DNA from 3 places in the Bariatricus sp. TF06-38A genome. Region 2 is predicted to be linked to each of the others. Evidence: predicted binding sites of a transcription regulator. Region 2 holds the regulator's gene; each other region holds the start of a gene.
What was found. Region 2 encodes HrcA, which represses chaperone genes, less so after heat shock. Its sites were predicted from a motif close to TGTTAGCACTCNNNNNNNNNGAGTGCTAACA; they were not measured.
Positions count from the first base shown of each region.

Region 1 (4,319 bases), on a different contig from region 2:
CTATGAATTTTATAACAAAAAGCTGGAAAGGCATCTTACTTTGTCTGGTCATCGCCGTTCCATGCTGGTTCCTCGGACAGACATTTCCGATCATCGGCGGACCGGTATTCGGTATCCTTGCCGGAATGATCATTACTTTATTATTAAAAGACAAATCCATGTTTCAGGACGGTATTACTTTTGTGTCAAAGAAGGTTCTTCAGTACGCTGTAATCCTTCTCGGTTTCGGACTGAATCTCTCCGTGATTCTGGAAACCGGAAAACAGTCACTGCCAATTATCGTAACGACGATTTCAACGTCCCTGATCATTGCATATCTGTTACATAAAGTTATGCATGTACCGGGAAATATTTCCACACTGGTCGGTGTCGGATCTTCCATCTGCGGAGGCTCTGCAATTGCCGCAACAGCACCGGTCATTGATGCGGATGATGAAGAAGTTGCACAGGCAATCTCTGTTATCTTCTTTTTCAACATGCTCGCCGCACTGTTCTTCCCGTCACTTGGTGCACTGCTTGGATTTTCAACCAAAAGCGGGGAAGCCTTCGGTATCTTTGCCGGAACTGCGATCAACGATACCTCTTCCGTAACTGCAGCAGCTTCCACCTGGGATTCGCTCTACGCCCTCGGTTCTGCCACACTGGATAAGGCAGTTACGGTCAAACTTACCAGAACGCTCGCGATCATCCCGATCACACTGGTTCTCGCATTTATCCGGACACGCAGCTCCAAAGCCGAAGGAAAGAAAGTGGAATTTAAAAAGATTTTCCCGATGTTCATCCTCTACTTTGTTCTCGCTTCCGTGATCACAACGATCGCAACTTCAGCCGGCGTATCCGCAGATGTATTTACTCCGCTGAAGACACTCAGCAAGTTCTTCATCGTCCTCGCCATGAGTGCAGTCGGTCTGAATACGAATATCATCAAGCTGATCAAAACCGGCGGCAAACCACTCGCTCTTGGTTTCTGCTGTTGGATCGGTATCACGATCGCCAGTCTTTCCATGCAACATGTGCTTGGAATCTGGTAAATGAAAATCTTTCTCATACTTCAAAAGCCTTGCATAAAGCAGGGCTTTTTCTATAATACATCTTGCCGATTCCAGCAAGCTGTTCCTCTTATTATCCTTATATCTTATACAATTACTTCCAAAATCCTTTTCCCTTGATACTCCAAGTTCTGGATTCCGCGCTTCTTATTTTTATTAAAATTGAAACTTAACAAATATCCCCTGTCCTGTTTATAGTATTCCAGATATTCAAACAACTGCTCTCTATACTTCTATATTTTTTCTGCCGACTGCATTACTTGCACATTAGAATGTCCAGAAAAGGGAATATCCATGCCATAACACTAAACATTCCCTTTCCCATGGTTGATTTTTCATTATCTGTAATTCTCCGATTCCCACATTCGAAAACTCTCTCAGATTTTATTTTTCGATTCACCACTACTATACAGCTTTTCTGATAGATATTTCTCCCTTTTTCCACATCTCAAAATACAGATCAAATCCTAACTTCATTATACTATCCAGACTTTCTCAAATTTCCATTTATATAGATGGCAAAAAGGGCAGCATACAGGATTTTGCTCCTGTATGCTGCCCTCATCATATGGTGTATTTGAAAGTTTTTAACGTGTTGTCATTATCCTTCGATACTGATATATTTCTTCTCTTCTACTGCCGGTTTTACTTCTTTCTTCGGGACAAAGAGTTTCAGGATACCATGCTTAAACTCAGCCTTGATATCTTCTTCCGTGATATCTTCACCTACATAATAACTTCTCTGGCAGGCTCCTGCGTAACGTTCACGACGGATATACTTACCAGTTTCTTTCTCCTGCTCATCCTGATCCAGTCCTTTGGCAGCGCTGACTGTCAGATATCCGTCATTCAGTTCTGCTGTAACTTCATCTTTCTTGAATCCCGGAAGATCAATCTCCAGTTCGTATCCATCTTTTTTCTCTTTGATATCTGTCTTCATCAGATTGCCTGCATGATGTCCATACAGTTTTCTCTGGATCTTACGATCTGCTTTATCATCATAAAATGGAAAATCAAAGAAATCATCAAATAAGTTATCATTAAAAATACTAGGCATTAACATAAGTCGTTCCTCCTTATAAATCTATCTGAATTTAGCTAACTTTCTTTTTAAGCGGCTGCCTCATCTGGCAGCCTTGTAACCGGACGCTTACAATCCGCATTCTGATTATCCCTCAATGGAAATGTATTTCTTCTGTTCTACAGCAGGTTTTGCTGCTTCTTTCGGTACGAACAGTTTCAATGTACCGTCTTCAAATTTGGCTTTGATGTCTTCCTGTTTGACACCGTCGCCTACATAAAAGCTCCTGCTGCAGGATCCACTGTAACGTTCACGGCGGATGTACTTACCATCTTCAGCTTTTTCATCTTTCTTCGTGTTCGTCTCAGCACTGACTGTCAGATAACCATCTTTCAGTTCTGCTTTTACATCTTCTTTTTTAACTCCAGGCATGTTCATCGTTACTTCATAGCCTTTATCGGTATCTTTTACATCCGTTGTCATAAGTCCGGATTCACTGTAATCATATCCTCCAAATGGTTCTCCAAAGAAATCATCCAATAAGTTCTCTCCAAAAATACTAGGCATTAACATAAGTCATATCTCCTTTCAAAAGACATTTATTAATTTATTTAGCACATTCGGATTTACTCTGAAGTGTTGTTGTCATCTCAAACACCGGTCGGTGGAATCTTTATCATCTCTTTTTGTTCCCCTTCCTTTGTTCTAGCTGTAATATAACACTTATTATTAGCACTGTCAAGAGGTGAGTGCTAATTCTTTTGTGAAAATTTTGTGAACGCTACGAGCCATGCAAAATGGTGAAAATAAACGCCCTGCAAGTTTACTTGCAAAGGCGTCCATTTTTGCTATTTTATAGGGCGACAGCCCGGCAGCGAGGGAATTCTTTCCCGAGCTGTGCATGGCGTATCTCTCAGCTTCACAGGGATTTTTCACTTGCTTTCGCACGGAGGTTTCTTGATTTGACCACATTTTACGACAAATCTGCGGATGATCCGTTTACAGTAATTACTTTTTCTGTATCCATGCTGCATTATCTCTCTTCTGTATTTTTTATATAAATAGTGCTTCGTGCCGCACCCTCTTTTCTCAAATAGCCGTCCTTAACCATATTCAGCAAAACAGCTCTGGCTCTACGATGTTTTACATCTGTCTTAAAATCTCTACTGTTTCAGCAGTAGTAATAAAGCCATTTTCCAATACATATTTATAAATTTGTTGTTCCTGTTCACTATAAAGACGGATATCTCTTCTGCAAACCGGTCCATATCTCACTGCTTCATCCATCCGCTCATAATAAGCCATCGAAAAATCTACAATTTTATAAATACTGACTGAACTCTACCTTCTCCTTATTCGGTCCTTCAATCGTAAAGAACCGCACGCCGTTATCCCAGAACGGAAGGAAATGAATGGTATCCTTCGTTGTGTTCATTTTTTCAGCTTCAATATACCGATACACTTCTTCGATATCTTTCACATTGATCGCTACATGATCAATTGCTCCGCTCTCCATCTTTGCAGCCTTATTTTCATAAGTCTCGATCACAAGCGTTTCCAGTTCCAGAAATGCAACCTTTTCGTCTGCTTCTTCATTCACCGTCTGAAGTGCAATCTCAAATCCCAGTTTCTGATAAAAAGCAATTGTTTTTTCAATATCATTTGTCGGAATCCCGATATGCTGAATCCCTGTTGTATATGTTTTCAGATCCATCTTAACGTCCCATCCTTTCTTCAACCTGTGCAAGTTCCGGCATTGCAGGGATCGCGCCCTTCCTCTCTACACAAAGGCTTGCCACCGCGTTGCCAAACCGTACATACTCTTTCAGTTCATCCATGGTAAATGCTTCCGGTCTCTTTCCGGCTTTGCTGATACAGTATAAAAATCCTCCCCAGAAGGAATCTCCTGCCCCATTGGTGTCCACCGCTTTGCTCACAAATCCCGGAATATGTACACCGCCTTCTTTGCAGTACAGATATGCTCCATCGCTTCCCAGCGTGACTGCAACGATCTTGACACCCTTCCGGAATAAAATTTCTGTCGCTTCTTCCGGACTTTCTTTGTCTGTCAGAAGCTTCGTTTCTTCATCTGAAATTTTCATGATATCCACGTAAGGAACCAGACTTCTCATCTGTTTCTTTGCAGTCTCCTCATTCTTCCATAAAGAGGCTCTGTAATTCGGATCATACGAGATAATACTTCCTTTTTCTTTTGCGCGCTGGATCGCATAATGTGTGGTATCTCTTGC
Region 1 covers NZ_JAQFCE010000009.1:67,167-71,485, reverse strand. Annotated here, with positions in the region: gene PG418_RS09085 (YeiH family protein) at 3-1,031, shown strand; gene PG418_RS09080 (Hsp20/alpha crystallin family protein) at 1,651-2,112, opposite strand; gene PG418_RS09075 (Hsp20/alpha crystallin family protein) at 2,218-2,643, opposite strand; gene PG418_RS09070 (hypothetical protein) at 3,214-3,375, opposite strand; gene PG418_RS09065 (VOC family protein) at 3,392-3,784, opposite strand; gene PG418_RS09060 (PfkB family carbohydrate kinase) at 3,786-4,319, opposite strand, start outside.
Region 1: the regulator HrcA is predicted to act here: its motif matches at 2,798-2,828, upstream of PG418_RS09075 (Hsp20/alpha crystallin family protein).

Region 2 (4,319 bases):
CTGGAAGTGTAAAAGACAGAATTGCCAAAGCAATGATCGAGGATGCTGAGGAAAAAGGATTATTAAAAGAAGGTTCTGTTATCATTGAGCCTACTTCGGGAAATACGGGAATCGGTCTTGCATCGATTGCAGCAGTCAAAGGATACCGTATCATTCTTACTATGCCGGAGACAATGAGTGTAGAAAGAAGAAACATCCTGAAAGCATACGGAGCAGAGATTGTTCTGACAGAAGGCGCAAAGGGAATGAAGGGTGCGATTGAAAAAGCAGATGAACTTGCAAAAGAGATCCCGGGCAGCTATATTCCTGGACAGTTTGTTAATCCGGCTAATCCGGAAGTACACAGAAAGACAACCGGACCAGAGATCTGGAAGGATACAGACGGAGAAGTAGATCTGTTTATCGCAGGTGTTGGTACAGGTGGAACACTGACCGGTGTCGGCGAATATCTGAAATCCCAGAATCCGGATGTGAAGATCGTTGCATTGGAGCCTGCAAGCTCACCGGTACTTTCTACAGGAAAAGGTGGTCCTCACAAGATTCAGGGAATCGGAGCAGGATTTGTACCGGACGTACTCAACACAACTGTATATGATGAAATATTTACTGTAGAAAATGATGACGCTTTTGCAACAGGAAAGCTGCTTGCAAAGAAAGAGGGAATCCTGGTAGGAATTTCTTCGGGAGCCGCACTTTATGGAGCGATCGAACTTGCAAAACGTCCGGAAAACAAAGGAAAGACGATTGTGGCACTGCTTCCGGATACCGGAGACAGATATTACTCCACACCGCTCTTCACGGAGTAGAATATGAATTTTTCAAAGAAAAGCAGATACGGACTTCGGGCACTGATCGACCTGTCCGTATACTCGAAAGAATCCCATGTTGCACTTGCAGCAATTGCAGAGCGTAACAGTATTTCACCGCAGTATCTGGAACAGGTATTTGCGGCACTCAGAAAAGCCGGAATCATCAAAAGTGTGAAAGGACCGCAGGGGGGATACCTGTTGGCGAAGCCTGCCACAAAGATTTCGGTTGCGGAAATATTACGTGCGCTGGAAGGTGATTATCTCATCGAAGAAGAGGAGGTAGAAGGCGCCGAGAACGGAAGAGCTGCGGCTCAGGCTGTACAGAGTGAAGTTATCGAACGTCTGAACAGAGGACTACAGGATATCCTTGAGAATCTGTTTCTCTCTGACCTCGAACAAAAATATCAGGAATACAGTGAATACAGTCAAGACATGTACTATATATAATAGAAGAAATGCACACCATCAGACCGGGAGGCTGAGGTGTGTATTTTTTGGTTTGACGGTCGAGTGGGGAGTTTGGGAGGAAGGGAGCAGGCGATTCAGGCAGAAAAGAAGGGATTCCGATTCAATCGGCAAATCATTCCGATGAGCCTCCGAAAACAATCATTGTGTCAGCAATGGCTTCCACAATGATTTAAGTCTCATCTACATTGCCTCAAATGAATTGGAATCCCTTCTTTTCTGCCTGGTCGCCCCGCCCCCTTTCCTCCCAAACTCCCCACCCTCTTCCTGGAAGACAGAAAACATACAGACGGGACGCCCCAGTTTGATGATGTGCGGAAAAAACCGGTTGCTCCAGCCAGTTGTTGTTTAAGTGGAAGTGTGGAGCTCCCAGAAAGTAGAAAATGCATCATCTCAAAACAGCCTAATCCCAGGAAGTAGAAAATACATCATCTTCAAACAGTCCGATCCCAATATTTGCGGACGAAAATGGCGCAGCCATTAAGTCCCGCCCCACGCAATACAGTATTGTTAAAAAAGCAAGTAAATCCTTTATAGTATGTCCTGTAAGCGCCCAAATCAAGTCGATTATTATAGGCTTGAGTGAGGTTCCACCCGGATATGCTGTCGGATTCCAATTCATTTGAGGCAATGGAGATGAGACTCAGAACATTATGGAAGCCTTTGCTGACATAATGTTCGCTTTCAGAGGCTCATCGGAATGGTTTGCCGATTGAATTGGAATCCGACAGCATATCCGGGTGGAACCGGACTAAAAATAAAAAAATCATAAACCCTGTTGACAAAGTGAATAGTAAGTGGTACATTTATAAGCGTAGAAAATGTTAGCACTCAGACATAACGAGTGCTAATAACAAAAAGGAGGTAGCATATGGAAGCCATACAGGAACTTAATGAGCGGAAGACGAAGATCTTACATGCAATCATTAAGAACTATCTTGAGACCGGAGAGCCTGTGGGATCCAGAACGATTTCCAAGTATACGGATCTGAATTTAAGTTCGGCAACGATCCGGAATGAGATGGCAGATCTCGAAGAGCTTGGTTATATCATGCAGCCTCACACATCAGCAGGAAGGATTCCGTCGGATAAAGGTTACAGATGGTATGTGGATATGCTGATGAGCCAGAAAGAACAGGAGATTACCGAAATCAAAGGTCAGATGCTTGAGAAGGCTGACAAGATGGAAGAACTTCTGAAGCAGGTTGCAAAGGTTCTTGCGAACAACACGAATTATGCGACGATGATTTCGACTCCGACTTACAACGGGAACAAATTAAAATTTATCCAGCTTTCGCAGGTTGATGACCATCAGCTGATCGTTGTGATTGTGATGGAAGGCAACATTGTAAAGAACCAGATCGTGACACTGGATGAGCCGCTCAGCAATGAAGCACTATTGAAGCTGAATATGCTTCTGAATACTTCGCTGAACGGAACTTCACTAGAGCAGATCAATCTGGGAGTGATCGCAAGACTGAAAGAACAGGCAGGGATCCACAGTGGTGTGATGAGCAGTGTCCTGGATGCAGTAGCGAATGTGATCCAGCTGGATGACGACATGGAGATTTACACCAGTGGCGCGACGAATATTTTCAAGTATCCGGAGCTTAGTGATAAGCAGAGCGCACAGGAGATCATCAGTGCTTTTGAAGAAAAGCAGCAGCTTGCCGCTCTGGTAACAAAGTCAATGGCAAACGGCGGTGAAGACAGAGACATCCAGGTATACATCGGAGATGAATCGAATGTGGAGAACATGAAAGACTGCAGCGTAGTCACAGCAACATATGAGTTGGGTGAGGGCATGCAGGGAACCATCGGAATCATCGGACCGAAGCGAATGGATTATGAACATGTCATGAAGACGCTTAAGACACTGATGGCAGAGCTGGATGACATATTCCACAGGGATGAGCCGAAAAAGCTCGAATAAGAAGTAAGAAAGGTGGAAGAACCATTGGATAAAAAGATGAGTAATGAAGAAATGGTAAAAGAAGCAGTGGAAGAAGCAAAGAAAGCTGCGGAGGCAGAAGCCGAAGAGCAGGAGGCAAAAGGGCAGGAACCGGAAGACGCGGAAGAAACCGAAGCAACAGAGGAAGAAGCTGTTGGTAAAGAGACGAATTCCGAAGATGCTGAAGAACCAAAGAAAAAGAAGCTGTTTGAAAAGAAGAATAAAAAAGATAAAAAGGATGAGCAGATCGCAGATCTGACAGACAAACTTACGAGACACATGGCTGAGTTCGATAATTACAGAAAGCGTACTGAAAAAGAAAAGTCAGCGATGTATGAGATCGGAGCCAAAGATGTTGTAGAAAAAATTCTTCCGATTGTAGACAACTTTGAACGCGGACTTCAGTCCGTACCGGAAGAAAAGAAAGATGATCCGTTCGTAGATGGAATGGATAAGATCTATAAACAAATGATGAGCACACTGGAAGGAATCGGAGTAAAACCGATCGAAGCAGTTGGTCAGGAATTCGATCCGAATTTCCACAATGCAGTGATGCATGTGGAGGATGAAGAACTTGGTGAAAATGTAGTAGCCGAGGAATTCCAGAAAGGATATATGTACCGTGACTCAGTCGTAAGACACAGCATGGTAAAGGTAGCAAACTAAGATATACCGTGTACCGCATTTACGATACACTTTATATAAATAACAAAGCAAAATACAATTTTTATAATATTAACAGGAGGTCTTCATAATGGGCAAAATCATTGGTATTGACTTAGGTACAACAAACAGTTGTGTAGCGGTTATGGAAGGTGGACAGCCGGTCGTAATCGCAAATACAGAAGGAGCAAGAACTACACCATCTGTAGTAGCATTTACAAAGACAGGAGAACGTCTTGTAGGTGAACCTGCAAAACGTCAGGCAGTAACAAATGCAGAAAAGACAATCTCGTCTATCAAGCGTGAGATGGGTACAGATCATAAAGTAGACATCGATGGAAAGAAATATTCTCCACAGGAAATTTCAGCTATGATCCTCCAGAAATTGAAAGCAGATGCAGAAGGATATCTTGGAGAAAAAGTTACGGAAG
Region 2 covers NZ_JAQFCE010000002.1:29,699-34,017, forward strand. Annotated here, with positions in the region: gene cysK (cysteine synthase A) at 1-806, shown strand, start outside; gene PG418_RS02330 (RrF2 family transcriptional regulator) at 810-1,256, shown strand; gene hrcA (heat-inducible transcriptional repressor HrcA) at 2,146-3,207, shown strand; gene grpE (nucleotide exchange factor GrpE) at 3,244-3,891, shown strand; gene dnaK (molecular chaperone DnaK) at 3,980-4,319, shown strand, end outside.

Region 3 (4,319 bases), on a different contig from region 2:
TGTAGCGTGTCAGCGTAAGTCCAGCTTATATGACAAGGTGCGCACTTTTTTTGTGCCAAAAAGAAAGGAGTTTAAAAAATGGCGGAAAGCAACAAGATGAAGGAGATGCCGGTAAATAAGCTGATGGTCCAGATGGGAATCCCGATGATCCTATCTATGGCATTGCAGGCAGTCTATAACATTGTAGACAGTGCATTTGTAGGAAATATGAGAGTAGGCAGTGAGGCAGCATTAAATGCATTGACTTTGGTATTCCCGGTTCAGATGCTTATGGTCGCAGTAGGAATCGGAACGGGTGTCGGAACCAATGCACTTCTGGCAAGGACACTTGGTCAAGGGAATAGTAAAAAAGCAGCAAAGGTAGCAGGAAACAGTCTGTTTCTTGGAGTGATCATTTATGTGGTCTGCTTACTGTTTGGTATCTTTGGGGTGAAAGCATATATTTCATCACAGACAGTAGATACAGAAGTATTGGAGATGGGAGTCAGCTATCTGAGGATATGCTGCGTAATCTCTTTTGGTATTATTTTCTTTTCTTTATTTGAAAAGTTATTACAGGCAACAGGTCGTTCTCTTTATTCCACAATTGGTCAGGTGGTTGGAGCCGTTGTAAATATTATCCTTGATCCGATCATGATTTATGGTATTGGTCCTTGCCCGGAAATGGGAGTGAAAGGTGCAGCTTATGCAACTGTAATTGGTCAGGTAGCATCCGCAGTATTATTGCTTATCTTTCATATCAAATTCAATAAGGAATTCGAGCATGGGGCAAAATACATGAAGCCGGATGGCGGAATTATCAAAGAAATCTATAAAATCGGACTTCCGGCAATCATTGCACAGGCATTGATGTCCATTATGGTTTATGTGATGAATCTGATCCTGAAGTTCAATCCAGCAGCACAGACAGCCTATGGATTATTTTATAAAGTTCAGCAGTTTGTACTGTTTCTCGCTTTTGGTCTGCGAGATGCGATCACCCCGATCATTGCATTTGCTTATGGAATGAGAAGTAAAAAGAGAATTCAGGATGGAATCAAATATGGTCTGATCTATACAATTGTGTTAATGATTCTGGGAATTACAATCACAGAGATTTTCCCCGGAGCATTTGCAACGCTGTTTAATGCGGGACAGTCAAGAGAATATTTTATTGAAGCAATGAGAATAATCTCAGTCAGCTTTTTGTTTGCAGGCATCAATATTGCTTATCAGGGTATTTATCAGGCACTGAATGGTGGTATAGAGTCCCTTGTTATTTCGCTTTTGAGACAGCTCATTATTATACTGCCGCTGGCCGGAATTTTTTCTATGTTTGTCAGAAATGGACAGATGGGCATTTCATTAATCTGGTGGTCATTTCCGATTACTGAAATAGTTTCATGTTTTGCAGGTTATGTATTTTTAAAGAGAATCAGAAAAAATAAAGTAGATGTTTTGAATTAAGGAGAAATCAGAGATGGCGAAAAGAATTATTACAATCAGTAGAGAATTTGGAAGCGGTGGACGTTTCATCGGAGAAAAAGTAGCGAAGAAACTTGGGATTGCTTATTATGATAAAAATATTATTAATGACATTGCAGAGAAGTCCGGTTTGTCACCGGAGTATGTTCAGAAAAATGCAGAATTATCTCCGAAAAAAGGATTATTTGCATATGCATTTGCCGGACGTGATATTACAGGAAAATCAGTAGAAGACATGGTGTATGAGGCACAGAGAAAGGTTATCTTAGAACTGGCTGATAAGGAATCTTGTGTGATTATCGGAAGAAATGCAGACTATATTCTGAAGGATAGGGACGATGTGCTGAATGTATTTATCTATGGGGATATGCCGGAAAAAACAAAGCGAATTATGGGGTTATATAATGTAGAAGAAAAGGAAGCTGTCAAAATGATGGCAGATACAGATAAAAGGCGTATGACGAATTATAATTTTTATACGGATCAGAAATGGGGAAAAACGAGCAATTATACGCTGTGTCTGAACAGCTCACAGCTTGGATATGACAGATGTGAAGCGATAATTATTGAGTGTGCAAAATAAAAATTTGCTTACATTTTTCAAAAAATAAAGTATAATTAGTATTGTAAAACCAAGTACGATTTACATGAAAATTAGGGATCATTTCATTCAAATTTACTGAGTGAAGGATCCCTTTTTCTATGTGACGTATCTTTAAATTGAAAGAGATGTAGTTACAATGAAAAGAATTAAAGCAGCTTGTATCACTTAGACATTGTTTTTTCAAATCATGATGGAGAAACGACAGAGTATGCAAAAAAAGCGATTGTACAGGAGTGTGAAAAGTATAAAGCACAGTTAGAAAAGAGTGGAACAAAGTACAAAATTTTGTCAGAAAATATGATATTGCTGGAGAAGTGTAGTAAGAAAATCAGACGAATATATTTTTCCGAAGATTTGTCGTAAAAATGTGGTCAAATCAAGAAAATCGAGTGCGAAAGCAAGTGAAAAATCCCTGGGAAGCTGAGAGATACGCCATGCACAGCTCGGGAAAGAATTTCCTCGTTGCCGGGCTGTCGCCCTATAAAATAGCAAAAATAGACGCCTTTGCAAGTTCGTTCACAAAATCTTCACAAAATAATTAGCACTCACCTATTGACAGTGCTAATAATGCGTGCTATAGTACAGATAGAACAAAGGAAGGGGAACGAAAAGAAAGGTTCGCCAGAAAGTGTTCCGAACGTATTATGAGTGTTTGAAAGGAGACAGGACTTATGTTAATGCCTAGTATTTTTAATAATAATTTATTTGATGATGATTGGTTTGGATTTCCGTTTTACGGATATGCAGATAAAGCAGAGAACAGAGCAGAAAAGAAGCTCTATGGACATCATGCGAATAATCTGATGAAGACAGATATCAAGGAAATGAAAGATGGATATGAACTTGAGATTGATCTTCCAGGGTTCAAGAAAGATGAAGTTACTGCAGAATTGAAAGATGGTTATCTGACAGTCAGTGCAGCGAAAGGTCTTGATCAGGATGAACAGGAGAAAGAAACCGGCAGGTATATCCGCCGTGAACGTTACGCAGGAGCATGTCAGAGAAGTTACTATGTTGGTGAAGATATCACAGAAGAAGATATCAAAGCAGAATTTAAACATGGTATTCTGAAACTCTTTGTTCCGAAAAAAGAAGCAAAACCAGCGGTAGAAGAGAAGAAATATATCACAATTGAAGGTTAATATAGAAGATAAATTTCCCCCGGAGAGCAATCTCCGGGGTGTTTTACAGGCAGGAGGTGACAGAGCATGGCAGCAAAGCGGGATTACTACGAGGTGCTCGGAGTAGCAAAGAATGCAGATGAGAAGACAATCAAAAAAGCTTACCGGAAGCTGGCAAAGAAGTATCATCCGGATACCAATGCCGGAAATCCGGATGCAGAAAAGAAATTCAAAGAAGTAACAGAAGCTTATTCGGTACTGAGTGATCCGGAAAAGAAGAAGATGTACGATCAGTTCGGACACGCTGCATTTGACCAGTCTGCAGGAGGCAGCTATCAGGGCAGTGGATTCGAAAATGGTTTCCAGGGATTCAAAAGTGGTCCTGGAGGATATCAGGAGTATCATTTTACAGGAAATGCAGATGATATTTTCGGAGATATGTTTAAAGATATCTTCCATGGAAGCAGCAGTAAAAGCACAGATGGTTTCGGAGGTCATGGTTTTCACAGAAGCAGTTTCTATGACGATGGATCCGGATTTGGTGGCTTCGGAGGATTTGGTAACCACGGGTCAGCAGGCTTTGATCAGAAAGGTCAGGATCTGAATGCCAGTGTGTCTGTTACATTTGATGAGGCAGCATTTGGATGTGATAAAAGAATTACCTTGCAGGATCAGAGCGGAAAAGCACAGACACTTGAGGTGCATATTCCGGCAGGAATTGACAGCGGAAAGAGCATAAGACTTCGTGGAAAAGGAATGTCGGGAACCGGAAAAGGCGGTGCAGGAGATCTTCTTCTGAAAGTAACTGTTCAGCCGAAAGCCGGATATGAACGAAAAGGTATGGATGTTTATACAACGGTCAGCATTCCTTATACAACTGCCGTGTTTGGTGGAGAAGCAAGGGTGCATACCCTGTATGGTGATGTGATGTGCAAAATCAAAGAAGGAACACAGTCAGGAAGCAAGATTCGTTTAAGAGGAAAAGGAATCGTTTCCATGAAGGATGCAAATGTCCATGGTGATCAGTATGTAACGGTACAAATTCAGGTTCCGAGACATTTAAATCCAGAAGCAAGACAGAAACTGATGGAATATAAGAAAGCCGCTGCCGGAGGAAGATAAAGGATCCG
Region 3 covers NZ_JAQFCE010000020.1:52,258-56,576, reverse strand. Annotated here, with positions in the region: gene PG418_RS13955 (MATE family efflux transporter) at 79-1,446, shown strand; gene PG418_RS13950 (cytidylate kinase-like family protein) at 1,460-2,047, shown strand; gene PG418_RS13945 (Hsp20/alpha crystallin family protein) at 2,740-3,210, shown strand; gene PG418_RS13940 (DnaJ C-terminal domain-containing protein) at 3,277-4,311, shown strand.
Region 3: the regulator HrcA is predicted to act here: its motif matches at 2,605-2,635, upstream of PG418_RS13945 (Hsp20/alpha crystallin family protein).